Linked DNA regions of Granulicella sibirica. The main gene of each other region encodes a partner of the protein of the gene in region 2 in a complex. Links are inferred from orthologs where the notes say so. Each region holds a gene or a part of one and is shown on either strand. Other genes may lie near its edges. The genes, in order: xseA and xseB.

Region 1 (15,105 bases), on a different replicon or contig from region 2:
GTGGCGACCGTTCGGGAAGGATCATGGACGGCTGGTGGGTCAGGGGTGGGTGCGGATGATGTACCAGGCGGCGTCTGGGTCGTTGGTGACGGGGGGGCGGGAGATGTAGAGGCTCTTGTCGAGGAGCTGCCATTGGCCGGTGGCGAGCTTGTTCATGATCATGGTGTCGAGGTCGCGCTGGGCCCAGGGCCTGTCGTGGTTGTAGAGGTGTTCGGATCCCTTCATGATCTTGAGCTGGCGCTGGTAGACGATGTACTGGGGTGGCGCGGTGTCGAGCTCCTGCATCAGGCGCTCGATGGTGGCGCGCGGGCTGGTGTCGAAGAAGGTCTGGACGTAGTTGTGCCAGGGAGGCGTGTTGCAGAAGTAGTTTGGGTAGGGGTAGGGGATGGAGAGGAGTTCGGGGCCGGGTTGGCCGGGGACGGCTCCGATGTCTTTGCAGACCATCTGGGAGAAGTTCAGGAGGTCCGAGTCGATGTAGAGCGTGCCGTAGGTGGGGTGGGTGTACCAGACGCGGCGCTCGAACATGCGGGTGGTGCGGTAGTTCTGCCAGTAGTAAGGAGTTTTGTACTTGGAACTGATGCCGGAGAAGGCGGCCATCGCCATGACGGTGATGATCGAGTAGCGAACCCAGATGGGGAGGCGGCGGAAGGGCTGAATGGTAGGGATGAGGAGAAGCAGGAGCGAGACGGGGGCGTAGTAGTTGGTGACGGGCTCGGCGGCCGCTCCGGCGGAGTAGGAGGCCCACTCGGCGAGGGGGAGAAGGACGATGGCTTCGCGTGGGTCCCAGGGGGTGTGGCTGGCGCGGGCGATGGCGAAGCGTGCGGCGACCAGCGGGGCGAGGAGATACATGAGGGGAGTCAGGTAGAGGACGAGGAGGACGATGAGTTCGCCATCCTGGATGCCCTGCGGGTCGCGGTAAAAGATGAGGGTTGCGAGGGTTAGCTGGATGAGGGTGATGTAGGGGACGGCGGGCTTCCAGAAGCGCTGGATGAGATAGCCGATGACGAACAGGACGGTGATGTCGAAGGTCATGCGGCGGCGGAGATTGTAGGCAAGCTTGATGGTGTTGACGAACATGGCGAAGGGAGCGGCGAGGATGCTTCCGGTGCCTCCCTTACTGCCTGCGGCGTGGATGAGGCTGTTGCTGAGATAGGCGGAGAAGGTGTCGCCGGTGAGGGAGACGATGAAGAGGAGGGTGAGGGCGGCGGCGATGAAGTAGACGGCGAGAGCGGGAAGTTTTTTGCCCCGGGTGAGGAAGGGAATGATGATGGCGGTCGCGACGAGCAGGGCAGCGCCGTCGGTGAGGCGGGTGGTGACGGCTAGACCGGAGAGGATGCCGAGGGCGGCGGAGTCGATGAGCTGGCGGCGGGGTTCGAGCGCCCTGGCCAGGTAGAGCATGAAGAGGAGGGCGAAGAGGATGATCTCTTCGGCGACGACGTGGTAGTCGTCGAAGCGGTAGGAGTGGCCGTCGATGATGATGACGAAGGTGCCGAGGAGAAAGATGGCCTTCTGCCAGTCGGGCCAGGTGCACTCGCGGAGGATGAGGAGGATGCCGATGGCGAGGGCGAGGCAGTGGAGGATGGAGGGGGTCTCGTAGGCGAAGGACTTGACGCCGAAGAGGGTCATCCAGGCGTTGGTCTCGAGCAGATAGAGGGGCTGGAGGACGATGTGGAGGCCGGAGTAGAGCTTTGCGCCGTGATGGAAGACGGTGGCGTACCAGAACCACATGCCCTCGCCGCCCATCTGGGTGTTGAGGATCATGAGGGCGCCGAGGACGAGGCATGCGGCGATTGCGAGGACCTGAAAGCGGAGGGTGTGGCGGGTTCCGGGATGGGTTGGGATGTCTTTGGTTTGTGGCAAAACCGGGGCCTCTGGCGGAAGTCAGTGTGGGTTGCTTGTGCTGGTCGTCTTGGTTGTCCAGAGTATACGGGACGGTGGGTTCTAACCCGGGGGCCGGCCAACCTCCCAGTGGTGGCCGAAGGGGTCGGCGAGGCGGCCGATGCGCCAGCCGTAGGACTCGTCGCGGACGGGACAGATGGAGGTGGCTCCGGCGGCGATGGCGCGGTTGAAGACGGCGTCGGGATCTTCCGTGGTGATGATCATGCGGGTTGTGCTGCCGTTTAGGGTTTCGGGGCTGTAGTTCTGGTATTCGGGTGATTCTTCCGAGAGCCAGAAGGAGGAGTCGCCGAGGGAGAGGTGGGCGATGACTTCGCCTTTGCTTTCGTCATGGAAGGCGAAGATCTCTTCGGCGGCGAAGGCTAGTTTGTAAAAGGCGAGGGCGGCTTCGCTGTTCCGGACGGAGAGGAATGGGGCGAGATGGATGGGCATGGAGGCTCCCGCTTGACGTTGGGACCGATGATATCGGGGACACGACCTAGTTCGTGCTGATGCTGAGACGATTGTCCTGTTCCGATGGCCAGGTCTCAAGGGCGAGACCTGGGCACCCGCGTTCGTTGTTGCTGCTAAATTCCAAGAAAAAAAGCCCCACGCGAAGCAGGGCTCGCGTGGGGTGCTCGGAGACTTGGGTGGCGGCGTTATTCTGCTGCCAAAGATTGAAGGGCGGAGATCGAGGGCTGGAAGAAGTACTCGCCGCCCTCGGTGGTGACGAAGTGGTTGAGCGTTACTGTGTTGGTGGCGGTGCTGCTTTTGCTGTGGAAGGGGCACTTCATCGCACCGGATGTACTTTGTGACATGACGGGGTCAACGCCATCGCCCTTCTGGGGGAAGTTGGGATCGTTGATCCAGAACTTCTGGACGAACTCGAACTGGTCGCTGATGCTCTTCTGGTAGCAGAGGAAGAGCAGACCGCGATCGACGCCGTCGTCGGTGATTGGGTCGCCGGGGTGCTTCGGGCGCTTGAAAGCGGGGCCGAAGGGGATGCCGCGGCGGAGGAGGCGGTGGGTCTGGGTGAAGCTCTCGTGGAGATCGCTGTTAGGGTCGACGGTGCCGTCGGCCTTGAGGAACTGCTCGTCGCGCGGGTAGGCCTTGCGGATGTGGCCGGAGCGCGGGACGCCGGTGCCGCGGAGATCGTCACCGTACTCGAAGTTGTTGATGAGGTTGGCGTCGAGCATCTCGGGGTGAAGGTTGGAGGGATCGCCGGTGCTGGCGTCGAAGTCTGCGGGGAAGCCGTTATCGGAGCCCTCGTAGGCGGTGTGCTGGATGGGGCATCCGCTGGCGTAGCGTCCGACGATCTTGGCTCCGAAGACCTCGGGCGGCATCGAGAGGGCGGTCGCGTTGGCATTGACGCTCTTGATGAAGCCGGCGACGTCCTGGCGGAGCTTGCGGAAGACGAGATAGGAGCCGTTGCGGGTCCAAGCGGGGCCGCTGGCGCTGATGGGTCCCTGAGCGGGGTTGGGGCCGTCGAACGATGGGTCGGGGCGGGTAGGAACCTGGGTGGGGTAGCCGAGGACGAACTCGCCGGGCCAGAGGAGGTCCTGTCCGGGGACGCCCTGGTGGCCGGAGTTCGGGCCGGGGTTGGTGTCGGCGGAGGCGGTGAAGCCCTTGATGCCGGGCTGGGAGACGCCATCCTTGAAGCCGAAGTGCTCGTGGCCGGTGAGTGGGGCGGGGAGGGTCTCGCCAAGCTGGTCGTAGAGGAGCGAGAGGCCGCTGGTGGGGAGGCCGTCCATGACGTTGAGGGTGGCGGCGGTAAGGTCGGTGGCGTCGTCTGCGGCGAGGTGCAGGACGAGATGGAGTTGCTCAGGCTGCTGGAAGGGTGCCTGCCAGTGGTTGGGGTCGCTGTGGTGGAGGTCGCCGATGACGGACTTGCGAGCGGCCATGCCCTGCTTGAACTCGCCGGGGAAGGAACTGATGCCGGAGGCGTTCAGGGCTTTGAGGCCGGCAAAGGTGAAGGCGATGTTGATCCAGGAGGCCTTGGGCATGTTGACTTCGCCGCGATTGCGACGGCGCGCGGCGCGGAAATCGTTGTTGAAGGCGGCGACGTCCGTAGATTTCGAGATCTGCGGGACAAGGGCGCGGAGCCATGCCTTCGCGGTATCGACGTGATCGATGCGGAGGAAGAGGAAGCGTTGATGATCCTTGTTGAAGCCGGCGAGAATGTTGCCTTGAATCTCGTCAAGATCGATCGCGATGGGATCGATGGGATTCTGAACGGTGGGCATGAAGATGCCTTTCGACTGCAAGATGCGAGCCAAGGGACTTACGCGGAGTGCGCGTGGGCACTCGATCTTTCATTGCAGGGATGGTGATGGGAAGGGCTTGAGCGTTTCAGGGTGATGCAGATTTTTTTGAGGGGAGTGTCTCAGCGGCTACGCGCGAGGACGAGGGCGGTCATGTCCTCGGGCTGCGCGTTCTTGCTGAAGAGCCGCTTGGTCCAGGACAGGGCTTCGAAGGCGCGGGCTTTCTCGAGGACGGTTTGGCAGATAGTTGCGGCCGACGACTCCCCGGAGTCTTTGAGGATTTCAATGACGCGCTCGTCGCCGAACTCGGTGCCGTGGTGCATGGTCTGGGTGACGCCCTTGGTCACGATGAGGAGTTTCGCGCCGGGCTCAAGGGCCTGGATGGAGGGCTCGTAGGTAAGGTGGGTGAAGAGGCCGAGGGGCATGGCGACGTTGGGCAGGAGGCGCGTTCCTTCACTGTCGCGGAGAGCGGCGGTCTGGCCGCCGGCGTTGATGTAGGCGAGCAGGCCCAGGTCGAGGTCGTAGCAGCCGATGAAGGTGGGGGCGAAGTGGATCTGCTTACCGGCTGCGGTGAGGGCGAGGTTGAGGGACTGGACGAGGAGGGCGCTGCCGTCCATCAGGTTGGCGTCGGGTGCGCCGAAGAACTCGGTTGCTTTTGCGTGGAACGCGGCTTGCGTTTCGGCGGCGATGGGGTCGGTTTGCTGGCGGGTTCCGGCGATATCGGTGAGGAGGAAGGCTATGCGTTGGCCGATTCGGATGGCGTCAAAGAAATCACCGCCGCTGCTGTCGGCTTGATGCTGCGCGTGGAGGTCGATGCCTTCTACCGTGGGAAGAGTTACGGGCGCTGGTGTCTTGGTCGAGGCACCAGCACCGGATTCGCCGACATGCATCAGAGGCTCCAAAGTGCGTACGCAAGATGAGCCTTCACCTTACAAGGCGGCTTGTTTGAACGCCAGTGAATTGCGGGCTAAACGGCTAACTCCGCGCGGATGGCCTGGGCGATGGCTTCGGCGTGGTGGCGCATGAGCGGCTCGGATTCGGCTTCGATCATGACGCGGGCGAGGGCTTCGGTGCCGGAGTAGCGGATGACGACGCGGCCGGTGTCGGCGAGGGCCTGCTCGGCTTCGGCGATGGCGGCTACCACGGTCGGGATGAGTTCGAGCGGCTTCTTCTCGCGGACCTTCACGTTGATGATGACCTGGGGGAAGACCTTGAGGTCGGTGAGGAGTGCGGCGAGGGATTTGTTGGCTCGGTGGAGGATGTCGAGGAGAAGGAGGGCGGTGAGGAGGCCGTCGCCGGTGGTGGATTTGCCGGAGAAGATGATGTGTCCGGATTGTTCGCCGCCGAGGGAGGCTCCGGTGGAGAGCATTTGTTCGAGGACGTACTTGTCGCCTACGGGAGCGCGGAGCATGCGGATCTGCGAGCGCTTGAGGGCGGCTTCGAGGCCCATGTTCGACATGGTGGTGGCGACTACGGTCGAGTTCGAGAGGAGGCTGCGGGCCTGGAGGTCGCGGGCGGCGAGGAGGAGGACGGCGTCTCCGTTGACGACGTTGCCGTGCTCGTCGGCGAAGAGGGCTCGGTCGGCGTCGCCGTCGAAGGTGATGCCCATCGAGGCTTTTTGGGCGACGACTTCGGCGGCTACGATGTCGGGATGGAGGGCTCCGCAGTGCTCGTTGATGTTGCGGCCGGTGGGGCTGGCGTGGGTGATGATGACCTCACCGCCGAGGCCGGCGAAGAGCTGGGGGGCTACGGCGCTGGCGGCTCCGTTGGCGCAGTCAACGACGATGCGCTTGTTGTCGAGCGAGAGGCCGGGGACGAGGGATAAGAGGAACTGGACGTACTCGGCGCGGTCGGCTTCATTCACCGGGGGTGGGTTCGAGGGCTCGGGGGTCTGGGGGGCGAGGGCCAGTTGCTTGAAGATCTCTTCTTCGATCTTGAGTTCGGTGGCGTCGGGGAGCTTGTAGCCGTCGGGGCCGAAGAGCTTGATGCCGTTGTCTTCCCAGGGATTGTGGGAGGCGGAGATGACGATGCCTGCCGAAAAGCCGTGGGTGTGGGTGAGGAAGGCGACGGCGGGGGTGGTGATGACGCCGGCGCTCTCGACGGTTGCGCCTCCCAAGGTAAGGCCGCTGGTGAGGGTCGCGGCGATCCAGTCGCTGGACTCGCGGGTGTCCTGGCCCATGAGGATGCGGGGATTGGGGCCTAAGGAGTTGGCGAGGGCGAGGCCGATGGCGTGGACGGTGGCAGGATCGAGCGGGGGCTGGCCGGCGACGGCGCGGATGCCGTCGGTGCCGAAGAGTTTCTTCATCTGGGGAGGATCTCCGTGACGGTCGCGCTGATGCTTCCGGTGGCGAGACGGGCGCGGATCGGTTGGCCGGTTTCTGTATCGTGCGCGTTACGCAGGAGCTTGCCTTCTGGCGAGTATACGAGGGCGTAGCCGCGGTTGAGAACGGCGAGAGGCGAGAGGGCTTGGAGGCGGGCTTCTGCTCTTGTGAGGCGGTTCTGGCGGGTGGTGATGAGCTGCGTCGAGATACGGGTGAGGCGGGCGTTGGCGGCGGCGAGACGTCTCTGGGCTTCGGCGAGGCGGAGGCGGATGTCCTGGCGGTGGAGACGGGATTCGAGGGCGGCGAGGCGCTGGTGTTGCTGGCGGAGGCGGCGGGCGGAGGCGGATTCAAGGCGGAAGCGGAGGTCGTCGATGCGCTGATCGCGGCGGGAGACGGCGTCGCGGAGGCGGTTGAGGACGGACTCGGCGGAGAGGCGGGCGTAGCGTTGGCGCCCGTGCATGAGGGTGTAGCGGATGGCGCGGAGGGCGCGGCGCGAGAGGGCTTCGAGGCGGTCCTCGATGCGGTGCTGGGCGGAGGTGATGATCTCGGCGGCGGCGGATGGGGTGGGGGCGCGGAGGTCGGCGACGAAGTCGGCTATGGTGAAGTCGGTTTCGTGGCCGATGGCGGAGACCACGGGAAGCGTTGAGGCGGCGATGGCGCGGGCGAGGGATTCGTCGTTGAAGCCGGCGAGGTCCTCGGCGGAGCCTCCGCCTCGTGCGATGAGGATGAGGTCGGCGCGTTCGGGATGTTTGTTGAACCAGCGGAGGCCGGCGATGACCGTTGGCGGGCAGTTCGGGCCCTGCATGGTGGCGTTGTAGATGAGGAGGTTGACCTTGCCGTGGCGGCGGCGGGCTACCGTCACGATGTCGCGGATGACGGCTCCGCTGGTGGAGGTGATGACACCGATGCACTTGGGGAATGCGGGCAGGGGGCGCTTGCGGGCGGTGTCGAAGAGGCCATCGGCTTTGAGGCGGTCGCGGAGGCGTTCGAAGGCTGCCTGGAGCAGGCCTGCGCCGCGGAGCTCGAGGGTTTCGGCGATGAGCTGGAGCTGGCCTCGGGACTCGTAGATGCTGATGCGGCCGCGGGCGCGGATCTCGTCGCCGTCTTTGGGGCGGAAGCGGAGGAGTTGGGCCTGGCGGCGGAAGAGGACGACGGGGAGTTGGGCTTCGCCGTCCTTGAGGGTGAAGTAGAGGTGGCCGGAGGGGGCGGGGCGGAGGTTTGAGATTTCGCCGGCTACCCAGACGTCGGTGTGGGCGGACTCGACCTGGCGGCGGACCTCGGAGACGAGGGCTCCTACGGTCCAGACGTGGGGGGCTGCGGGCTTGATGGGCTGGGGTGGGGCTGGGGTGGGTTTTGGGGTGGGTGGCGGTGCGGTCGGTTCGGTGAAGAGGAGGCCGAGGGTGGCCTGGGTGGGGCGGGGGCTGCGCTTTCCCCGGAGGCCGAGGCGGAGGCTGGCTAGAGTCGGCGGGGAGTCTTGGTTCTCAGCCATATAGGGGTGAGTTTATCAGGCAGGCCCGTAGGATGTTCGCATGGACGATGCCTCGGTGGATGTGGATTTGAACCTATGGAAGAAGCGGCTTGGGACGGTTCCGGATTGGGTCTGGGAGCGGGTGGAGCTGCGGACGCTGGTGCTGGCGGATAACGATCTGACGGAGGTGTCGGGGAGGATCGGGGGACTTCGGGAGCTAAGGATGCTCGACCTTGGGCATAACCTGCTGGCGGAGGTGCCGGGGGAGATTGGGGAGGTTTCGGGGCTGCGGGACTTTCTTTATCTGCATGACAACCGGTTTACTGGACTTCCGCAGAGTCTGGCAAACCTCAAGGCGCTGCGGTATTTGAATGTCAGTGAGAATTTGATGGAGAGGTTTCCGGAGGCGGTCTGCGGGATGAGTGGGCTGGTGGAGCTACGGATTGCGGACAACCGGATCGCAGAGATTCCGGGGTCGATTGGTGGATTGGGGCGGCTGCGGGAGCTACATCTGCGGAATAACGCGCTGGAGGCACTTCCGGAGGAGATTGGGGACTTAGCGGAGCTGAGGGTAATTGATCTGCGGGGGAATCCGCTTATTTCTTTGCCGAGGACGATGCTGGAGATGCCTCGGCTGGAGAAGGTGGACTTGCGGTGGGTACGGACGATGGAGTGGCCTGGATGGCTGGAGGAATTGGAGGGGCGTGGGTGCCTGGTGTATCGGTGAGGGGGCTTGAGAAGCTACCGCAGGAACTGATGCACCGCGTGAAGGCTATCGCCGAGACGAATGGGGGACTGAGAACTTTCATCTTCCGAAAGCCCTACCGAATCGCTCCGAAGTGCACGTTCTCGGCACGCGATGGACTGTCCAGGAACTGCAGCGTCGTACTTGGTCCTAGATATGGGGCGTCCGCGGAAGAACGAAGCACCCAAACTACCTGCTTCTCCGGAGTCAACTCGATAGCCTGCAGGCTGCCCGGCTGGACCTTCTGGCTCCACTCATTCACCCAATTGTTGACGACCGTATTTCCATTCGGCAGGCGCCATGCCTGTTGCAGACTGTCGACGTGAATTCCGGGTGTATCGCCCGGCTTCCAACTCCACGCCGCATCGCCTCGCCGCGTAATCTCCCGAACACCAAGGCTGTCCGTGACCAGCACGTTCCCATTCTCCAGCGGGGTCACTCCCCAGATGTGTGTCCCGGGAAAGCTCCAAAGCTCATTTCCGTCGACGTCGTACTCCACCACGCGGTCGAGATCCATGTGCGCCACGAGCAGGGTGCCGTTCGCCGTCAGACGCGCATGCCGAAACTGCCCATGCACGCTATCCGGGTTCTTCGTCTTCAGAACCGATTCCTTCTCCATCACGCCGCTGCGAATATTCACCACTCGCAGCAAAGCCGGGTTTCCATTCTGGATATAGAGCACGCGGTCCAGGCCGATCGGCACAACTGTGTGCACCTCATGCCCGGCTGGAACGTCGTACCGCCAGACCGTCTTCTTCTCCTGGGTTATCTCTTCCACCGCGAACTGGTGCGCGAAGAGGATATTCCCATTCGAGAGCATCGTCGCATCGCTGATCTCTCCACGTCCGGAAGGATCGTCGTAGGACCAAACAACCTGGCCTCCACGCACGAGGAAGATCCTGCGCTCCTTCGATTCGCCGGCATACAAAAAGTCGTGCCGCCCAAGCGTCACGTCGGGAGCCTGGCTAAGAGAAACGCAGGGCAATAGAAACAGCGCAGAGGCGAGGAACGAGAGACGCATAAGCAGTCTCCGGATCATATCCGCTCGCGCGCACCTTTTGGGCAAACGGTCTAAAGTCGGCTCATTCCGCCAAGATTGTCCGCGAAACTCTGGACGTCGTCGTCGGCGAATACGAGTTCACCACCCTATCCCGCAAAACCGGCCGCATGATCCACCAGCTTTTCGTCGGCCGCATGGAGATCGAAGACGGTTACATCAAGCTCCTACGGGAGTCGATCAACCTCGTGGAACTCGCCCTCGGCATCGACCCTAACGGCCTGGCCGACTACAAACTCCACAGCGCTCCAATCGCCTGAGCTCCGTGCCCTACATCCTGCTTCCGAGATGTGGGATCCACAGGATCTACGCGATCGGCGAATTGGCCTTTGCCGCCGCAGGAGGCTTCCGGCGGCTGAGCACGGCCGACCTCCGCGTCCGCCGCTTGTCGCTCGCATGATCTATCTTGTTCCAGAACCCGACGAAGTAGTCGATCGCCGAGATGATCGAGACGATCGTCATCCAGTAGATCGCGGTCACGGCAATAAAGTGAACGGCGACGATAAACCCGCCCCAGTTCCAGTAGTCCCAACGATGAGCGAGGATGGCGGCAACCACCGAGACGATCTGAATGACGGTCTTGAGTTTCCCGATCTCGCTCGCCTCGATCGTGAAGCCTTCGGCGGAAGCGATCGAACGCAGCCCGGAGACCAGGAACTCCCTCCCAATCACCACGACAGCAATCCAGGGGGGAACGATCCTCGGGTTATACGCGACGAGAATGATGTACGCCGCCGTCACCATCAGCTTGTCGGCCAGCGGATCGAGCAGCATCCCCATGGTGGTGATCTGCTTCCGCCTCCGCGCCAAATACCCGTCGAGCCCGTCAGTGATGCTCGCGATGATAAAGATGATGGAAGCCGCGATCTCCTGTTCGCCCCCGAGCAGTCCCCCGGGATGCGTCGGCGGAAACAGAGTCTGGAGCGTATGGAGACCAAGTGGAGACATCACCCAGATCAGCAGCGGCACGCTGGCGATGCGGCTCATCGTGATGGAGTTGGGCAGATTCATCGCGGGGCTCGGCGCGCCGGTCAGTCTCAGGCTTCGGGAAAGAGGGCGGTTACCAGCATTCTGTCACACCGGCGTTATGTTTGTTGGGAATGCTGGTGCGCTCAGGCAGGAACAGCACACGTAACACCAAAAAGGGCAGCCCCGCGGCTGCCCCTCCTGCACGAGCGGTGTTACGACGATCAGGCGTAGATGCCGCGTTGTTTGGTTGTATAGGCGACCCGGTCGATCGCCAGCATGTAAGCGGCGATCCGGTTGTTCACCGCGTGGGACTTCGCATAGGAGAGCACATCCTCGAAGCTGTCCATCATGATCCGCTCGAGCCTCTGGTTCACCTCTGCCTCGGTCCAGAAGTAACCCATCCGGTCCTGGACCCACTCGAAGTAGCTCGTCGTCACGCCCCCGGCATTGGCAAGAATGTCGGGAATCACAAAAACGCCCTTCGCCTCGAGAATGTCATCCGCAACGATCGTCGTAGGCCCATTCGCCCCTTCGCAGAGAATCCTGCAGTTCAGCGAACCGGCATTCTGGCTCGTAATCACATTCTCGGTCGCCGCCGGAATCAGGATCTCGCAATTCCAGGTCAGAAGCTCCGCCTTATCGACTGCATCTCCACCAGCAAACCCGTTGATCGTTCCAGCTTTCTGCCGATGCAACAGGAGCGCGTTGATATCCAAGCCATTCTGGTTGGCAACCGCGCCATCGTATTCCGCAATGCCAAGGATCGTGTAACCCTTGTCGAACAGGATCTTCGCCGCGTTCGAGCCCACATTGCCGAAACCCTGAACGATCACCCTGCAACCCTTCACGGGAAGGTCGAAGTGCTTCAGAGCCTGATCGCAGACCACTGCGATTCCACGTCCCGTAGCCTCGCGCCGTCCACGCGAACCGCCGATATTCACCGGCTTTCCGGTCACAACCGAGGTCACCGTCTGCCGCATGTGCATGGAATAGGTGTCCATAATCCACGCCATGGTCTGCTCGTTCGTCCCCATATCAGGAGCAGGAACGTCTTTCTCCGGTCCGATGAACTCCATCAACTCAGCCGTATAGCGCCGCGTCATCCTCTCCAACTCGCCCTGCGACATCGTCTTCGGGTCGCAGATCACGCCGCCCTTCGCCCCGCCGAACGGAATATTGACGACCGCGCATTTCCACGTCATCCACGAAGCCAGCGCACGAACCTCGTCCAGCGACACATCCGGCGAGTAGCGAATCCCACCCTTCGCCGGACCACGCGCGATCGAGTGCTGCACACGATACCCGGTAAACACCTCGATCGAGCCATCATCCATTGCAACCGGAATGTGGACGATGAGTTCACGCGAAGGGTAACGGAGCACCTTCCAGACGCCGGGATCAAGGCTGAGCTTACGGGCGGCGAGGTCGAAACGAGCGGCCTGCGCCTGCCAGGGATTTGTCTCCTCTTCAAGGGAGATCGTGTGGGTTGGAACAGGTGTATCAAGAATTGCGGTCGACATGGGGTCCTCTTTGACTACTTATCAGTGATTCTCCGGCCATCAGGCTCTCCGCGGTGTGAATTACTCCCGGAATTGACACGGGAGTCACAGGGGAAGCGTGCGCGTCGGACCAGACCGGTCTGTGGTCCAACCTGCGGAGTATAGGCCCCGCGCGTTACAGTGGGCAACCGGGAAGGACGGCTATGATGGAGGGATGTGTGCTGCACGCAGTTCGTCTCAGGCTGTTTCGTTTCCGTCAGCGAAGGAGTTTTCGCGGCTCAGCAAGGTGCATTCGCTCGTTCCGGTCTATCGCACGGTCGTCGCCGACCTCGAAACCCCCGTCTCCGCCTTCCTCCGCATCGCGGCCGAAGAGCCGGAAGCCTTTCTCCTCGAGTCCGTCGAAGGCGGCGAACGCGTCGGACGGTACACCTTCATCGGCGTTCAGCCCTATAAGAAGATGGTCTCGCGCGGCCGCAGCATCACCGTTCAGGAAGGCCGGAAGCGGCGCACTTTCGAGGGAGACATCTTCGACGAGCTCAAGAAGGCTCTCGACGGCCACACTCCAGCGCGCCTGCCGGGTTTGCCGCCGTTTACCGCCGGCGCAGTTGGATTCTTCTCCTACGATGTCGTTCGCCAGATCGAGAAGCTTCCGTCGCTAGCGAAGGACGAATTGGGCGTGCCCGATGCGTGCCTGATGTTCTTCGACCAGGTGCTGGCCTTCGACCACGTGAAGAAGGAGATTCACCTGATGGTTACGGCCGACTTTCAGCGGGAAGCGAGCGAAGGCGCTTACGAGCGCTCGGTCAAGAGGCTGAACCGGCTGGAGAAGCGCCTGGCGCAGGAGCTACCGAAGCGCAAGCGGTCAAAGGAGTTAGGCAAGCTGAAGATCGTTCCCCGAACGACCAGGGCTGCGTTCCTCAAGTCAGTGATTGCAGCGAAGGAGTACATCGCTTCGGGAGATGTCTTCCAATGCGTTCTCTCGCAACGGTTCGATCTCGTGCCGGATGTGGACGCGTTCGAGGTCTATCGGGCGTTGCGGATTGTGAATCCATCTCCTTATATGTACTTCCTGCGCTTTGAGATGGATGGAGCGGAGAAGTCCGAGGCTCACATCGTGGGCAGCTCTCCGGAGCTTCTCGTGCGCGTGCACGGACGTCATGTGGAGTACAGGCCGATAGCCGGGACGCGCAAGCGGTCGGAGAATGAGGCCGAAGACCAGGCTCTCGAGGCGGATCTCCGGGCCGACGAGAAGGAGGTTGCCGAGCACATCATGCTTGTCGATCTCGGACGAAACGATGTTGGACGTGTGAGTGAGTTCGGTTCGGTGCGGGTGAAAGACCTGATGTTTGTGGAGCGATACAGTCACGTGATGCACCTCGTCAGCGCGGTCGAGGGGACGCTGAAGAAGGAGCTTGGGCCAGTCGATGCGTTTCGGGCGTGCTTCCCTGCGGGAACATTGAGTGGTGCTCCGAAGATCCGGGCGATGGAGGTCATTGAGGAACTCGAACCGGCTCGTCGAGGTGTTTACGGCGGAAGCATTCTGTATGCGGACTTCAACGGGAATCTGGACTCGTGTATTGCGATTCGTACCTTGTTCATGAACGGCAAACAGGGACACATTCAGGCTGGTGCTGGAATTGTGGCTGACTCGATTCCGGAGAGCGAGTTCGAGGAGTGCGGGAATAAGGCAAAGGCTGTGGTGAGGGCGATCGAGCGGGCAAGGTCCGGCGGGCGTTAGTCAAGGGAGATGGGATGGTTTTTGTTCTAGATAATTACGATTCGTTTACCTATAACCTCGTGCAATACATGGGCGAGCTTGGGGCGGAGATGGTGATCAAGCGGAACGATGAGATGTCTCCCGCGGAGGTTGAAGCATTGCAGCCGGATCGCATCCTGATTTCACCGGGACCATGCACGCCAGAGGACGCGGGGATTTCGATCGACCTCATTAAGCATTTTGCTGCGCTTGGCGAGAACGGTGGGCCGAAGGTTCCGATTCTTGGCGTTTGCCTTGGTCACCAGGCGATCGGTGCGGCGTTCGGAGGCAAGGTGATTCGGGCTCCGAAGCTGATGCATGGAAAGACGAGCGAGATCGAGCATGATGGGGAGACGATCTTCGCGGGGATTCCTTCGGCAATGACATGCACGCGGTACCATTCGCTGATCGTTTCGGAGGAGGGTTTTCCAGAGGAGCTTGAGATCTCGGCTCGCGTCGTTGCCGGAACGGATGGGGCAGGGCAGACCATTATGGCTCTTCGCCACCGCGATCTTCCGATTGAAGGGGTTCAGTTTCATCCGGAGAGCGTGCTGACCACGCATGGGAAGACGATCATCGAGAACTTCCTGAAGATGAAGGGTTGAGGATGGCCTGCACGCTGAGAGTGGCGAAGTGTCGGTTGGCTCTGGCTGGTGGAGTCTTGCTGGTTGGGGGAAACGCCTGGGCGCAGCAGCCGATCGGAAGTGTCGCCATGCAGGACGCGACTGTTGCGGGATCGCTTGAGGTCACGGGTGGGCGAGCGGTGCTGGTGGGAAGCAGCAGCGTGACGGCCAAGGATCATGCAGCGGAAGTGTCGCTCCAGCGTGGTGGGACAGTGAAGGTTTGCCAGACGAGTGGACTGCACCTTTCTTCGGGGGCTTCGAGCTCGGCTGGTGCGCCGCTGATGTTGGCGCTGGATCGTGGAGCGATCGAGGTCAAGATGGCTTCTGTCGCAAACGATGCGGTGCTGACTCCGGATTTGCGGTTCGCGGTGAAGGCAGGAGGTCCGCTCGATCTCTACCTGCGGGTTACGCGAAATGGCGACACGTGCGTGGAGCATCGGGGAGCTTCGGCTCCTACCCTGGTAATCACCGACTCGTTTGGCGAAGCGACGTATGAACTGCACGCCGGACAGCATGTGCTGTTCGAGCATG
Region 2 (15,052 bases):
AGTCTGTAATCCTAAGTGAGCACGCTCTCCATCGCGACCGCAGCCGAGGTGATCGACCTCCTCCGTGACGATCTCGCCGCTATCGAACTCGAGTTCGCGCAGCAGTCGGACTCTCCGGTCGCCGTCATTACGGACATTGCGCAGTACCTGATGGCGGGTGGAGGCAAGCGCATTCGGCCGCTGCTTCTTCTGCTCTCGGCGAAGGCGCTTGGATGCACCACGCATAGCCGCATACGGCTTGGCGCGGTCGTCGAGATGCTGCACACGGCGACGCTGGTGCATGACGACATCATCGACGAGGCCGATACACGGCGAGGACGGCCTTCGTCGAATACGACGTGGGGGAACTCGAAGTGCGTGCTGGCTGGCGACTGGCTGTATATGCAGTCTTTCCACCATGCGCTCGAAGAGCGCAGCTTCAAGGTGCTCGATCTGCTGATCTCGCTGACGCAGCAGATGGTCGAGGGTGAACTGCTGCAGATGGAGAAGCTCGGCCACCTGATCAACGAGGAAGAGTACTTCGACCTCATCTATCGCAAGACGGCTTGCCTGTTTCGAGTTTCGATGCAGCTTGGCGCGGCGATCACGCATGCGGATGATGAGATGGAATCGAACCTTGGGGAGTACGGGCGGAACCTTGGGCTCGCGTTCCAGATTGTGGATGATGTGCTGGACCTGACCGCCGCGGAGGATGTGCTGGGTAAGCCGGTTGCTTCCGATCTGCGTGAGGGTAAGGCGACACTGGCTGTCATCCATGCGCTCGAACGCGGGACGGGAGCAGACCGCGAGGCGATACGGACGGTGCTTGCCGACCGCAGCTTTACGCGCGTCAGCCACGCGCAGATCCTGGAGATTCTGCATCGGCATGGGTCGCTGGCGTATGCGATGGATACGGCTTGCGCTTATGCGGAGGCGGCTCGGCTTAGCCTGTCGGCGCTGCCGGATTCGGATGCGAAACGAGCTCTGCTTTGGGTGCCTGGGTTTGTGACTACGAGGGATCGGTAAGCGTGCCAGAATATGCGTCGCGCAGGAAGCCTGCCCATTCGGGCACGGGTTCGAATAACTCGATACCTTCCGTACCCTTCATCGCGACGATCCGGTGCCCTTGCATAGACGAGTTATCAAACACCGACGCTTCGTCGGCGAGTGCGAAAGCTTTCCTAAAGTTCTCCATGCTTCTTGGATAACGACGAATCTGATCTTCCTCCGGAACATCGTGGCCGCCGAGCAGAACGCGATGCCGGACTCGCTGCATGTTGATCGACACGTCAGACGTCCCGACAAATAGCAGGATAAGCAAGTATCCCTGCGACTTTGCCCGAGCCATCATGCGAAGGTACGTGCTTCCAGAGAGTGTCGTTTCGACAACGAGGCTCTGGTTCTTTGAAAGCAACTCCTGTGCATTTCGCAGAACGTCCCGACCTGCATCGATGGCAGATCCGCCCGCGACGCCGACGGTTTGCATCGATACGCCTATGGCGTCTGGATCCAACACGGGAGTATGTTGAAATGCCTGTCGCCCCAACCGTGTGAGCGTACTCTTTCCCGATCCGTTCGGACCGGCGACAACGGTCAAGGTGGGCACTAGCTTGATTTGCTCTCTTGCTCTGAAGCCGCCTTCTTGATCTCCGAAAGCTTCCACTCGAGGACCTTTTGCTCAACCGCTATGCCTTCCTGACAGACCTTCTCAAGCCAGAACGCAAGTTTGCGGATATCCTGCTTCATGTTTTAAATCCTACTCCTCGTCCAATTCCTCATCCAGCAAATCTTCCTCGCCGTTATCATCCTCGACGGTCAATTCCTGAACCAGAACGGCACCATCTCCAGGCTCGACGAGGACCTGGATCTTGCCTTCCGCTGCCTCCAGCTCTGCCTTGCATGCGTTCGAGAGGCCGATTCCCTCTTCGAAGAGGCGGACGGAATCGTCGAGCGACAGTTCACCGCGCTCGAGACGTTCGACTACCGACTCCAAGGCTGTCAATTTCTCTTCAAACGTTGCCATTTCTATTCCTTTTCTCCGAGTCCCAACACATCCGCCGCAGCCTTGTATTTTCCGAAGGGTGCGCTTACCTGGACGCCCCGGACCATCATGTGGCCGAGCGTCTTCGCCTCGGCCAGCATCTCCCGGGCGATCTTGATTCCTTCGGCGCGGGCGCCTTCGACACTGCCCGCGCTGGCCATGCGTGCCATGACCTCGTCAGGGACGCGGACCTTCAGATCGTTCTTCATGAACTCGGCGTTCTTGAGCGACGTCAACGGCCAGATGCCCGCGATGACCGGGATGCGGAAGCCTTCGATCCTGCGCAGGAAGTCCTCGAGGACCCTCATGTCGAAGACGGGCTGCGTGATGCAGAACTCAGCGCCGGCCTCGACCTTCGAGGCGAAGCGGCGCACCTCGTAGTCGAGGTCGGGAACGCCGGGGTTGGCTGCGACCGATACGGTGAAACCGGTCGAGCCGCCGATGGGGTTCTTGCCGATATCCATGCCGTGGTTGAGGCCCTGCACGATCTTTACGAGGCCGATCGCGTCGACGTCGAAGACGGCGGTCGCATCGGGGTAGTTGCCCATCTTCGGGGGGTCGCCGGTAAGGCAGAGAACATTCTTCAGGCCGATCGACGATGCGCCGATCAGGTCGCTCTGAATGCTGAGGACGTTGCGGTCGCGGCAGGTGTAATGCAGGATCGTCTCGATGCCGACGTGCTGCTGGATCTGCACGCAGAGGCTCTGCGCCGACATGCGGGCGCTGGCACGGGGCGAGTCGGGAACGTTGATCGCGTCGACGCCGAGGAGGTAAAGCTGGCGTGCTCCTTCGAGTTCCTTGGAGCAATCGATGCCCTTGGGAGGGACGATCTCGACAAGCGTGACAAACTCACTGGCGGCGATCATTCCGCCGATCTTCGAGCGATCCTTCAAGGGTGGCGGCTCGACCTTGCTCTCAACCGGAGCCTCGACCACGGCGTGGATGCCTGCCTCCATTGCGCCGAGAGCGCGGAGTGAGTGCCTCATGGCGCGAATGTGCGCGGGCGTGGTCCCGCAGCAGCCTCCGAGGAAGGTTGCCCCGGCTTTTACGGCCCGCTTGGCGAAGCCTCCCATGAACTCAGGGGAGGTCATGTAGATCTGGCGGCCGTCTACGTCGCGGGGAATGCCGGCGTTCGGCATGGCGGCCAGCGGGAGCCTGGTGACGGCGCGCATCCGCTCGATGACGGCGAGGACGGTCTGGGGACCGGAGCTGCAGTTGCAACCGACGGCATCCGCTCCCCAACTCTCCATGAGCTTTACGGCGTCTTCGGCCGAGGTGCCGTCGAGGCAGTTTCCGTCCTCGTCGACTGTCACCATCACGATGATCTTGAGACCCGGAGCTTCGTCCTTCACGGCTCCGATTGCCTGCTCGACCTCTGCGACGGACATCATGGTCTCGATGACGAAGAGATCCGCGCCGACTCCCGGGCCACCTTCTGCGAGGGCCTTGACCTGCTCCCGGAATGCGTCGCGTGCTTCATCGACCGCTACGATTCCCCTGGGAGCTAGACCCACTCCCAGCGGGCCGAGGGCTCCGGCGACAAACGCCTCGGACGCCTGCTTCTCGCGAATCTCGTTCACACACTGGCGGGCGAGGCGCATTCCGGCGATGTTGACCGCGCGGACCTTGTCCTTGAGGCCGTAACGCTCGAGACGGAAAGCATTTGCGCCGAAGGTGTTGGTTTCAATGATCTGCGCGCCCGCCTGAAGGTACTCGGCGTGGACCGCGCGTACGAGCTCCGGCTGCGAGAGGTTCAGTTCGTCATACGAGCGATTGATGAAGACGCCGCGGCTGTAGAGCATCGTGCCCATGGCGCCATCGCACAGCACGGTTTTGCGCTCGGCCCCGTCTTCACCCGCGACCGCTGCGAACAGGCGATCGACCGCCTGCGCCACCCCGGCACCTTCGACAACACTCGTTCCTGCCATGACACCAAGCCTCACTTCCACTTCAGTCCGACCCGCCCTGCGGCCTTGCGGCGCGTAAAGGGCATCCCTTCATCCTAAGCCACGAGCGCGGGCGAAGCCACCGGGACGGGGCCGTGCTGCTCACCCCCTTTGGTATACTCGCGTCATACCATCGCGGCTGAAACCCGCATCCGGCAGCGGCAGTTCCTCGCGCGGAGGCCTATGGTCTGGAGTTGTTCACGTTGAAGAATCGTAGTCTCTGCACCCGGACCCTCAGCGGTCTCCTGCTCGCCATGTTCACGCTTGCCCTTGCATCCTGCGGGCATAATTACTACAAGTTTCCGCAATACACGTTCGCGAACCGCCCGATTCCTCCAAGCAAGCTCGCCAACCGCGTCATGGTCGGCGTCACGGCCAACGGAACACAGGGTGGCCTGAGCATCCTCGACGGCCTTCGCGACATTCGCAGCAACATCCAGAACACGATCACAAGCTTCTCGATCTCCGGCTACTCTGGCGGTTACCCAAGCAAGATCATCAACTACCCGGCCGAGACCGCCGGCTACGTCTATTCGCAGTCGGATGGAAGCGTTGCGATTATCAACTACGGGACCGAGGCGTCCACCGGCTCTGCCGGAACGCTTCCTGCGCTTTCGACCGGCCTTGCGATCCCGCCAAGCCGAGCAGCTGTCTACTCCGCCGAGGAATCAACGGGACAGCTTGTCGCGCTGGACAACAGCACGGGAAAGTCCTACGCGCTCAATCTTCCGAACGTATATCGGGTCGCCAGCAATACGGGAAACACCGTCGTCCTCGCGATGGTTCGGAACTCGAATACGCTCTACCGGCTGGTCAAGCTAAACGCGAACCAGGCTACGCCCCCGGGATACGTCGACTGCCAGCCCTATAACCTTCCGGTCTACTGCGTCGTTCCGGTGGTGGGAACCTACGACCGCCCGCAGGATGCGTACTTCTCGCTCGATGGCACGACGGTCGATGTCCTGAATTGCGGTCCGGAGTGCGGTGGTTCGACGGCCAGCGTGTCCATCCTGAACCTTGCGCCGCTGGTCATCAACACGATTCCCACGACATCTCCCGATACGAATGCAGTTGTCTCGAACTTCGCCGTTCCAGGGGGCGTCACGACTGCGATTTCGGATGGCACAACACTTTACCTGGCCGGGCAGCAGTTGATGGCGGACGGGCTTTTCGCCGGGAATCTCACGACCGTCAGCCTCGCGAACCTTTCCATTACCGGCAAGTACTCGATCTCGGACGGCAATCACTCCAAGCTTCTCTTCGCCGATGACAACACGCTGTGGATCGGCTCGCAGTTTTGCGCGACGGGCGAGCGCGCCAAGAACAACCTGAACTACAACTGCCTGACCCGTTTCGATCTTGGTGCAAAGACGGCGAGCATCGTTCCGGCGGTCGATCCTACCTCATCGACCTCCTCCGTGCCTTATCCGAACACCGATGGAAATACGAAGTACTACGGAAGCCTGACAGGACTTTGCTGGGTGGAGACCTTCCATAAGGTCTACACGGCCTATGGTGGCCAGGTGCACGCCTTTAACACCGCCGATGCGTCCGAGATCAACAACCAGTTCATCATCGTCCAGGGAACGGCGCTCGATGTGGCGTACATGGATGCTTCGACCGATGAAACAAACTGACGGCTCGGTGAACGGAATCAAAGGCTCAGGGCACCCAACGCGGGTGCCCTGAATTGTTCACACGGTTCTTGAGGGCAAGAAGATGGTGGATGTACTCGCGATTGCTGCGCATCGTGACGACGTAGAGCAAACCTGTGGCGGAACGCTTCTTGTTCAGCAAGGACTGGGCTGGAAGACCGGCATTCTTGACCTTACGCGGGGTGAATCGGGTACGCGGGGCACGGCCGCGGAGCGGGAAGCCGAGGCGAATGACGCGGCACGTATCCTTGGTGTCTCGCATCGGGAGGCGCTCGATCTCCCGGATGGGAACGTTCAGAACACGCTGGAGAATCGGCTCAAGGTGGCCGGCGTGCTGCGACGGCTGCGGCCACGGGTGGTGATCCTTCCGTACTGGCAGGGACGGCACCCGGACCACTACACGTCTGCCACGCTTGGTTATGAATCCTGCTTCGTCTCGGGACTCTCGAAGCTCGATCTGGAGGGCGCGCCGCATCGTCCGTACAAGATCCTCTATGCGTCGCTTTACGCGGATGTCCGTCCTACCTTCGTCGTGGACATATCGGCCTACATGGAGCAGAGGCTGCAGTCGCTGCTCGCCTATCGCTCCCAGTACGCCACGCGACCCGAGGGTGGCGGGCTGTTTGTGCCGGAGGAGGAGATCCGGGAGCGAACTTTTGCGTCGGCTCGCCACTACGGGATGCTCGCCGGTGTTCGCTATGCGGAGCCGTTCGTTCAGAAAGAGGTCGCCCTCGCGAGCGACTTGATGATCATTCCTGTTCAATCGATCTGAGCGCCCGAAAGAGCGAAGAAGGCCCTTCAGCCTTTGCGAAGGCGGGCGAGGTCCCGGAGGTATTCTTTCAGGGGACGCGCCGGTCTTCCCCAGAAGACCTGTCCCGGACCCTTCATCTTCTTTCCACTGAGCACACCGGCGCCCCCACCGAGGATGACGCCTGCACCGACCGTCGCGTGCTCGCCGATGCCGACCTGGCCCCCGAGAATAGCGCCGTCCTCTACGATGCTTGAGCCTGATATGCCGGTCTGCGCGGCGATGATGACGTTTTCGCCGATGACGCAGTTGTGCCCGATGTGGACGAGGTTGTCGATCTTCGTCCCCGAGCCTATCCGCGTCTCGCCCAGGGCACCGCGGTCGATCGTGGTATTCGCTCCGATCTCGACATCGTCTCCGATGACCAGACTTCCCTGCTGCGGGAAGAGTAGATAGCGTCCCGTTTCGGCGTTCCTTGCGTAGCCGAATCCTGTTGAACCGAGCACGGCTCCTGCCTGCACGACCACGCGGCTGCCGAGGCGCGTTCGGGGATAAAGGGTCACTCGCGCCACCAGCTCCACGTCATCTCCGAGAATGACGTCCTCTCCGATGACGCAGCCGGGCCCTATTTGGCAACCCGTGCCCATGGCGACTCCGTCTGCGATCACCGCTGAAGGGTGGATCTCGCTCTGTGTCGGGCGCGCGCGAAGCCGGTCTCCAGCCTCTGCGAACGAGTAACGCGGATCACGCACGTAGGCTACTCGCTGGTCAGCCACGCCTTCGAGTTTTCTGGGGGCCAGGATTGCGCCTGCCGCTGATTCGAGGGCCGCGCTCAGTGTGTCAGCGTCGGTCGCGAAGACAACCGAGGCCGCATCGGCATCCTTCATTCCTGAGACACGGAGGATCTCGACTTCGCCCGCATTTCCTATCTGTTCGGCAGGCAGCAAATCGCGAAGCTTCATCTCTGGTAGATCCCCTTTTCGCCCTCGGGCCGTGTCTTCCAGCGGCGGTGCATCCAGAGCCACTGCTCCGGGTATGCCCGAATATACTTTTCCAGCACGGCGGTGAACATGGCCGTATTTGTGAGGGCATCGGCTTCGGAGTCGCCGGTTTTTACGAGGTCCAGCTCTTCGCCAAAGTGCAGCACGTATCTCCGCTCAGACTTCTCCCACAGAAGAAAGCCTGGGAGAACCGCTGCACCCGTTCTCTCCGCAATGCGCGGCACGCCGGACGCAGTGCATGCGGGAACGCCAAAAAACGGGACAAAGACACCCTGCGGCGGAGTCATATTGGTATCCATCAACACACCAACTGTCCTTCCGGCACGCATCGAGGCGATGAGGCCACGAGCGAAATCGTCTTTGTGGAGGACACGGTTGCCATGCTCGCAACGGATTCCATTGACGAAGTCGTCGACGAGGGGATTATCGAGACGGCGGATGACGATGTCCATGGGATTGCCCATCAGCGAGTGATAGAAACTGGAGAGTTCCCATGCGCCTAGATGGCCAGTCAACACGAACACGCCCTTGCCACGGGCGAGCGCTCGGCTGAAGTTCTCGAAGCCTTCATACCGGATGAACTTCTCGACCGTTTTGTGCCCGTACTGTGGCATATGACAGAACTCCGCGATCTGGTATCCCAGGTTGCGGTATGTCTGCCGCAGGATCTCTTCGCGCTCTGCCCCAGTCTTCTCGGGAAACGCCATGGCGAGATTCTGCTGCCCTACTGCCCTCAGGCGCGGAACGATCCGGTAGGCGATCCACCCGATGCCTGCCCCGACCTGTCTTGCTACCGCACGTGGCATGGCTGCCAGGAGTTCGACGAAGCAGCGAAGCAGCAGGTATTCCAACCTGTGCTTCACGGTAATCGTTGGAGCTCCCTGCTCCTGCTCGTTCAAACTCACAGTCCCAGTGTAACTGGCGGGTGGTAGGTGTCTGCTCGCTTCACTCTGTAGCAAAAGGTTGGGGCGACCCGAAGGCCGCCCCAACGTTTTCCTATCCGTGAAACTTAGTGGTTGTCGCGTGAGACGACGAAGTACTTCGCTACGGTGCGAACGAAGCCGCGAGCCTCGGGAGGCGTCGGCTGATTGCCCTTCAGCACTTCGGTGTAAGGAACGTTGCCGCCATAGACTGTGCGGGTATCATCCTCATTCTGCGAGAGGACCGTGCCGTCCAGATCAAGACCGGCAAAGAGGCCTTTTGAACGCGAGTAGGTGAGGAACTCGGCGTTGAGCTTCCAATCCGTTCCGGCCTGTGCGTTACGGCCAACCGGGCCGGCGGAAGCGGCGGCGTCCGCGCCGAGCTTGAACTTGTTCTTCAGCATGTCCTGCAGGCCATTCTGGTTCATTGCGATCAGCACGAGGTCAGTCGACTGTCCGCCGATCTGGAAACCGAAGCTTCCGCCCGTAAGCTGAACGAACACCGGTGCGCTCCAACCCTTCGGGGTGCGGCAGGTAGCAGCGCCCTGGCCGTACTGAGCGCCGACCACAAAGGCACCCTTCTTGAAGCTTGGAATTACGACGACGCACGATGCGCCTGCAAGGATCGACTGCGGAATGCCCTTATCGGGAGTCGCCATGATCTCGTTAATCACGGCAGACGCGTTGGTCAACCGCTCATCCAACTTCGCCTTGTCCGTGGCTGCAAACGACGTCAGTGAGGTGGCCGCCATCGCCATTGCGCATACAAATCCAGTAACCTTCGTCATTTTCTTACCTTTCAAAGTCAATCTTTAGATCGCGGTCCAAATGGCCCAGTGTCTATTGGGGTACGATGGCGTGCCCACCCCTGTGGTTGCATTGACTTCCAATGGAATCAAAATGGACGAAAAAATAGGGACTGTGAGTGAACCCGGTCGCCCGGCTCCTCTCACAGTCCCTCTCCCAGGTCTGTGTTGCGTAGAGTTACTTTCTCGTGCCTTCGGATAGTTCACAAGAGTACGTAGGTCTAGCGACTTAGGTAATCTACCCATTTACTTATTAGTAAACAGCTAAGCGCTTCTCGCGAGATCGGGATGGTGCCGCAGAGCTTCGACCGTCAGCCCGATCCGATTCTTCGCTCCGACCTTTCTCATGAGGCGGCCAAGGTGCGCCTTGACGGTGCTTTCATCGATGTTGAGAGCCTCGGCGATCTCCCGGTTTCCCAACCCCGTCACCAAGAGGCGAAGCACCTGCAACTCTCGTTCCGTGAAGGATACCGAGGTTGTTCCCGCGGCCTGATCGAGCTTAGAAGCATCCAGCAGACGTGAGAGCACCTTGCGCGGAGCCCAGATCGAGCCGTCATACACGACCTCAAGCGCAAGCCGGATCTCGGTTTCATCCGCTGTCTGGGGCAGGTACCCCTTGGCTCCCGCTCCGATGACCTGCTGAATGTACTCCTGGTCCTTCGAGTCGCCGATGACGATGACGCGCACATGCGGCCGAACCCGGCTGAAGGTCGCCACGAGTTCCATGAGGTGCTGCGTGCAGCTCGCATCGATGAGTACGACGCGGAGGTCCACGTCGTTCAAGACACCTGGGACCGAGAGTGGAATGACCTCGCCGCCGGCGAGCCGCCCGGTGGTGTTGGCGCGCATGATGGCCTGCAGCCCCATGATGCGCATGGGGTCTGTCGCCACCAGCCCGACCCGAACGGGCGTTGCCGGTGACTTCGACACGGAATCGTCTGGAGAAAAGCCTTTGCCCGCGTCCGTCATAGCTTCCAGAGACCTGGCACCCGTCCTGCAAGTTCGACATGGTGAAGCGCTACGTTTGTTTCGAGCCCAGAGGACCGCGGACGCTTAAGACGCCGTTAGAGCATAGGCAGGACGATTCCCTGCTGATGCTGGTACTTGCCCTTGCGATCCGCGTAGCTGACCTCGCACACTTCGTCCGATTGGAAGAAGAGTATCTGGCAAAGCCCTTCGTTCGCGTAAATTCTCGCGGGCAATGGAGTCGTGTTCGAGATTTCGAGCGTTACGAAGCCTTCCCACTCGGGCTCAAACGGCGTGACGTTCACGATGATTCCGCAGCGCGCATAGGTTGACTTGCCGACGCAGATCGTCAGGACGTCGCGTGGAATCTTGAAGTATTCGATGGAGCGAGCCAGGGCGAACGAGTTCGGCGGAACGATGACGCTCGGGGCCTGCACCGTGACGAACGAGCGTTCGTCGAAGGCTTTCGGGTCGATGATGGCGCTATTGACGTTGGTAAAGATCTTGAACTCGTCCGAGACGCGCAGATCGTAGCCGTACGAGGACAGCCCATACGAGATGACTCCATCGCGCACCTGCTTCTCGCTGAACGGCGCGATCATCCCGTGTTCCAAGGCTTGTTCCCGTATCCAACGATCGCTCTTGATTGCCATCTTGCTCCACTTCCTCCAAGGTCCGGAACCGCATTCAGGACGCCAGCCTCGATACTAAGGCACGGGGTTTTGCATTGACAATCAGGGCTTGCCTTCCTAACATCGGGACAGTAGGCACCTCCGATCCCCAAGGCTTCGCCGGGACATGCCGCCTCCAGAGGACGATCACCGTGATCAAGCAGGATCTAGTACAGCGGATCGTCGAGCGCACCGGCCTTCCGAGAACGAAAGCCGAAGCCTCCGTCGATGCCATCTTCGATTGTATGAAACAGAGCATGCTCAGCGGCGATCGAATCGAGCTTCGCGGCTTCGGTGTGTTCACGGTGAAGCCGCGGAAGACGGGCATCGGCCGCAATCCCCGCACAGGCGCTGAAGTCAGCATTATTCCCGGCAAAGCCGTTCGCTTCAAGCCAGGGAAAGAGCTTCACCTGCTCGACTAAGCCAGCTCCCAAGAGGTTTAAATCAGGATGGCGTCCGCCGACCGGCTCCCGGTCTCCCTCAATTCGCACGAGGACGGGCCGTCCGAGCCGGACGCTCATTCGCCTCCGCATCAGGAACGCTGGCGCGACCGGCTATGGCTTCACGTTGTGCTTTTTCTCCTGACCGTGCTCTCCACCACCGTGGTCGGCATGCGCTACATGGAGAACTTCCTTACCGACCAGGTTCCCCTTTCTTCCGACGCGGATGTCTTTCCGTATGCCTGGGTGTGGCATCATCGCGCCGCGTTTGCCACGGGTCTTCCATTTTCGCTGACCGTGCTGGCGATTCTCGTTGCCCATGAGTTCGGCCACTTCTTTTCCTGCCGGCTCTACAAGGTGCAGGTGACGCTTCCCTACTTCCTGCCTGCGCCGACGCTCAGCGGCACCGCAGGAGCCATCCTCCGCATTCGTGGGCGCGTTCGGACGCGATCGGCGATGGCCGTGATTGCCGCCGCAGGACCCATTGCCGGGTTCCTTGTCGCGATCATTGCGGTCGCTGTCGGGCTTGTCCTCTCGAAGTCGACTCCCGCTCCCGTGCCCCAGGTGATTCAGTTCCAGCCACTCCTGCTGCACCTTGTGGACGCATTGCTGCGAGTCTTTCGTCCTGAGACAGCTGCGCTGGATCGCATTATTCCTCACCCCGTGCTCGTCGCAAGCTGGGTGGGCCTGCTGATCACCTCGCTCAATCTGGTTCCGGCCGGCCAGCTTGACGGCGGTCACATCCTCTATGCTCTCTATCCCCGCGCCCACCGCGCGACTTCCTTCGTGACAATCGTACTACTCGCGATCCTGGGGACGTTCGCGTGGGTCGGATGGTTTGCCTGGGCGATCGTACTGGTGATTCCCGGCTTGAAGCATCCGCGGCTTAAGGAAGATCCTCCCCTGCATCCGTGGCAACGTGCCCTGCTTCCGATCTGCCTTGTCATCCTGATCCTGAGCGGAACCTTGAGCCCATTTGCCGGAACCAGTCTTCTTCAGATCGTCACTCACCACTGACGCCTGTGTTGTTACATCAGGTGTACGGCGTCCACATCGATGACGAGGCCCTTGCGCGGAATCCCCTCGGCCTCCGCGAAGGCCAGCATTGCCCGCAGCACCTCTTGCAGCACTTGCCTCTTCTCCGCCTTCAGGACAAAGTGATACCGGTAGATTCGCTTGAGGCGGACGATGGGAGCAGCCGCCGGGCCAAGCACACGCACCTTCTCCATCGCGCGCTTCTGCAGCCAGCGACCGAGCACTCCGGACCAGCCTGTCGCTTCTTCAAGCTTGTCGCTCTGGATGACCACATTTGCCAGGACGGCGAAGGGAGGATAGTGCATCCAACGCCGATAGTTCATCTCCTTGGCGACGAAGCCCGGGTAGTCGTGCTTTGCCGCGAAGGTGATCGCGTAGTGGTCCGGATGGTAGGTTTGCACGACAACTTTCCCTGGGAGATCTCCGCGGCCCGCCCGGCCTGAGACCTGGGTGAGGAGTTGGAAGACGCGCTCCGCGGCGCGGAAGTCGGGCAGGCCCAAGGCGAAGTCCGCGCCCACTACCCCGACCAGCGTGACCCCGTGGATGTCATGACCCTTGGCGATCATCTGCGTCCCGACGAGGAGATTGATCTCACCGGCGTGAAGGCGCGTCAGGAGGCGCTCCATGTCGGAGCGCCCACGTACCGTATCGCGATCCATCCTTCCGATCCGTGCGCTGGGGAAGAGCTCCTGCAGCCTCTCCTCGCCCTGCTGCGATCCCGCGCCAAGATAATACAGGTGCTCGCTCTCGCACTTTGGGCAGACCTTCGGGACTGTTCGGCGAAAACCGCAGTAGTGGCACTCCAACCTCTGCCCAACGGGGGCGCGTCCGTCCGTTCCCTCGACAGGCTTGTGATACGTCATCGAGATGGCGCAGTTCTCGCACTCGATCTTCTCGCCGCAGCTTCGGCACATCACCACGAAGGAGTATCCGCGGCGGTTGAGCAGGATGATGACCTGTTCGCCGCGATCAAGCGTGGCCTGGGTCTCCTCGATGAGCTTGCGCGAGAAGACCTCTTCCTTGCCGACCGCCTGAAACTCGGCTCGCATGTCGATGAGTTCGACTTCAGGAAGCGGCCGGTTCGCAACCCGCTCGCGCATCTCCACACGCGCATAGCGGCCGCGATCGGCGTTAGCCCAGCTCTCGAGGGAGGGCGTCGCCGAACCGAGCACCACTACGGCGTCGTTGAGCTTTGCGCGCATGACCGCGACGTCGCGGCCATGATAGCGGGGCGTCTCCTCCTGCTTGTAGCTGGAGTCGTGCTCCTCGTCGACGATGATGATGCCAAGATCAACCACCGGGGCGAAGACCGCCGAACGCGTTCCGACGACAACCCGCGCCTCGCCACGGCGGATTCTATGCCACTGCTCAGCGCGCTCGTCGGGTGTGAGTTGCGAGTGCAGAAGCGCCACCTCGCTCCCGAACGCTGCAACCATCTGTCCCGTCATCGCCGGGGTCAGGCCGATCTCGGGAACGAGCAAGAGAGCGCTCTTTCCCCTCTCGAGGGCTCGGCGCATCGCCGCGAAGTAGACCGCCGTCTTCCCCGAGCCCGTGACGCCATAGAGGAGATGCGGCGCAAAGACTCCACGGTCGAGGGCGACTGCGATCGTTCCGAGCGCTTCCATCTGCGTCTCGTTGAGGGCGTGTTCGTGGGCATGCTTCTTTCCGTGGGTGCTGACGCTGCCCATGTCGAAGGCTTGCGCTACGTCTTCCAGGCCGACCAAGCCGCGCTTTACCAGCGTCGCCAGCGTCGAGTCGGGGATACCCGTGTCCCGCAGCGACTCCCGCAGATCCCTCACCCGCATGCGGCCACCGACGGCGGCCAGTTCAGCCATGACGGCGAGCTGATTCTCATTCAGCCGCGGTAGACGTCCTCCGCCTTGCTCGCCGCCTCCCTCCACCAGGACGGCAACCCTCTCGGAACGGCGTGCGTCGCGCTCCTCCGCGACGGCCTCCTTCACCAGCCACTTCTTCCGCACCATCGCGTCGAGCATGGCCTTGTTCGCCTGTGTCGCAGACCGCAGCGCTGAAGCCTTCGCGCTTTCTCCGCTTTCGAGATAGTTCAGGACGGCATATTCGCGATTCTGCTCCTCCGGAGTGAGCCTTGAACGCCGCGAGGATCCCTTGGCCGCGCCCTCGTACAGGACGCGCCGCCCGGCCTCTCCAATGCGGTAGACGAACTGCCGCTTCACCTCGGCGCTCAAAGGAAGCATTCCCCGAAGGACCTCGCCGAGCGGAGCGACGTAGTACTGGGCGATCCACAGGGCGAGCTTCGTCAACTCGTCGGGGAGAAGCGCTACTTCATCCAGCACCGCCTGCACCGGCTTCGCCTCGACACCCTCCGGAAGAGGCTCATCGTGGAGACGAACCACGACTCCCATCAGCCTCTGTCCGCTGAACGGCACAAGTACGCGCGCACCCACGACTGGCATGGTGCCGATTCCATTCGCATAGGTGAAGGTGCGGTCGAGCGGCACAGGAAGCGCCACGTCGCAGTACAAAGCCATCATTCCAGCTTAGCTGCTCGCCAACCATCCGGGAAACGGCGCGGCCGTCCTAGAATCAGGCGAGCTGTTCTCACCGGGGAGATTGTGATCGACCTCACCTATCGCACCGCCAGACCGAGCGACATCGCAGGCATGGCGAGTCTTCGCGCCCAGACGTGGGGCACGGAGGACTACTGGCAATCCCGCATTCGCGGCTACATGGATGGGACGATCAATCCGCAACACGCCTTACCTAGCCGAACGCTCTTCGTGGCTATGGTGGGGGACGAGGTCATCGGCCTGATCGGCGGGCACCTCACCCAGCGCTTCGACTGCGAGGGAGAGTTGGAATGGATCG

What was found.
Region 1: the proteins of xseB (region 2) and xseA are in contact, whole or in part, in a cryo-EM structure (PDB 8TXR), measured with the Escherichia coli proteins. The link is inferred for Granulicella sibirica from one-to-one orthologs.

Annotation. Positions count from the first base shown.
Region 1 is NZ_RDSM01000002.1:156,683-171,787, forward strand. The notes cover bases 5,693-8,605. They hold xseA (exodeoxyribonuclease VII large subunit), read right to left. Parts: upstream 7,947-8,605; coding sequence 6,438-7,946; downstream 5,693-6,437. Other genes in these bases: glmM (phosphoglucosamine mutase), read right to left, coding at 5,693-6,441; GRAN_RS11555 (leucine-rich repeat domain-containing protein), read left to right, coding at 7,987-8,605. Also shown: GRAN_RS11525 (hypothetical protein), read right to left, coding at 40-1,860; GRAN_RS11530 (VOC family protein), read right to left, coding at 1,942-2,328; GRAN_RS11535 (Dyp-type peroxidase), read right to left, coding at 2,535-4,118; GRAN_RS11540 (PP2C family protein-serine/threonine phosphatase), read right to left, coding at 4,259-5,026; more of glmM, read right to left, coding at 5,104-5,692; more of GRAN_RS11555, read left to right, coding at 8,606-8,652; GRAN_RS11560 (NHL repeat-containing protein), read right to left, coding at 8,747-9,691; GRAN_RS25495 (hypothetical protein), read left to right, coding at 9,838-9,987; pgsA (CDP-diacylglycerol--glycerol-3-phosphate 3-phosphatidyltransferase), read right to left, coding at 10,034-10,738; GRAN_RS11570 (Glu/Leu/Phe/Val family dehydrogenase), read right to left, coding at 10,918-12,216; trpE (anthranilate synthase component I), read left to right, coding at 12,410-13,933; GRAN_RS11580 (anthranilate synthase component II), read left to right, coding at 13,948-14,556; GRAN_RS11585 (nuclease), read left to right, coding at 14,592-15,105. UniProt on the Escherichia coli protein: Bidirectionally degrades single-stranded DNA into large acid-insoluble oligonucleotides, which are then degraded further into small acid-soluble oligonucleotides.
Region 2 is NZ_RDSM01000001.1:312,200-327,251, forward strand. The notes cover bases 370-3,229. They hold xseB (exodeoxyribonuclease VII small subunit), read right to left. Parts: upstream 2,003-3,229; coding sequence 1,736-2,002; downstream 370-1,735. Other genes in these bases: GRAN_RS01285 (polyprenyl synthetase family protein), read left to right, coding at 370-1,005; GRAN_RS26880 (ATPase), read right to left, coding at 989-1,642; GRAN_RS25340 (hypothetical protein), read right to left, coding at 1,585-1,725; GRAN_RS01300 (bifunctional homocysteine S-methyltransferase/methylenetetrahydrofolate reductase), read right to left, coding at 2,005-3,229. Outside these bases: more of GRAN_RS01285, read left to right, coding at 16-369; more of GRAN_RS01300, read right to left, coding at 3,230-3,948; GRAN_RS01305 (hypothetical protein), read left to right, coding at 4,170-5,603; bacillithiol biosynthesis deacetylase BshB1, read left to right, coding at 5,686-6,393; GRAN_RS01315 (UDP-3-O-(3-hydroxymyristoyl)glucosamine N-acyltransferase), read right to left, coding at 6,420-7,331; GRAN_RS01320 (lysophospholipid acyltransferase family protein), read right to left, coding at 7,328-8,233; GRAN_RS01325 (lipid-binding SYLF domain-containing protein), read right to left, coding at 8,380-9,078; GRAN_RS01330 (response regulator transcription factor), read right to left, coding at 9,361-10,065; dcd (dCTP deaminase), read right to left, coding at 10,161-10,715; GRAN_RS01340 (HU family DNA-binding protein), read left to right, coding at 10,790-11,155; GRAN_RS01345 (site-2 protease family protein), read left to right, coding at 11,183-12,190; replication restart helicase PriA, read right to left, coding at 12,202-14,715; GRAN_RS01355 (GNAT family N-acetyltransferase), read left to right, coding at 14,800-15,052. UniProt on the Escherichia coli protein: Bidirectionally degrades single-stranded DNA into large acid-insoluble oligonucleotides, which are then degraded further into small acid-soluble oligonucleotides.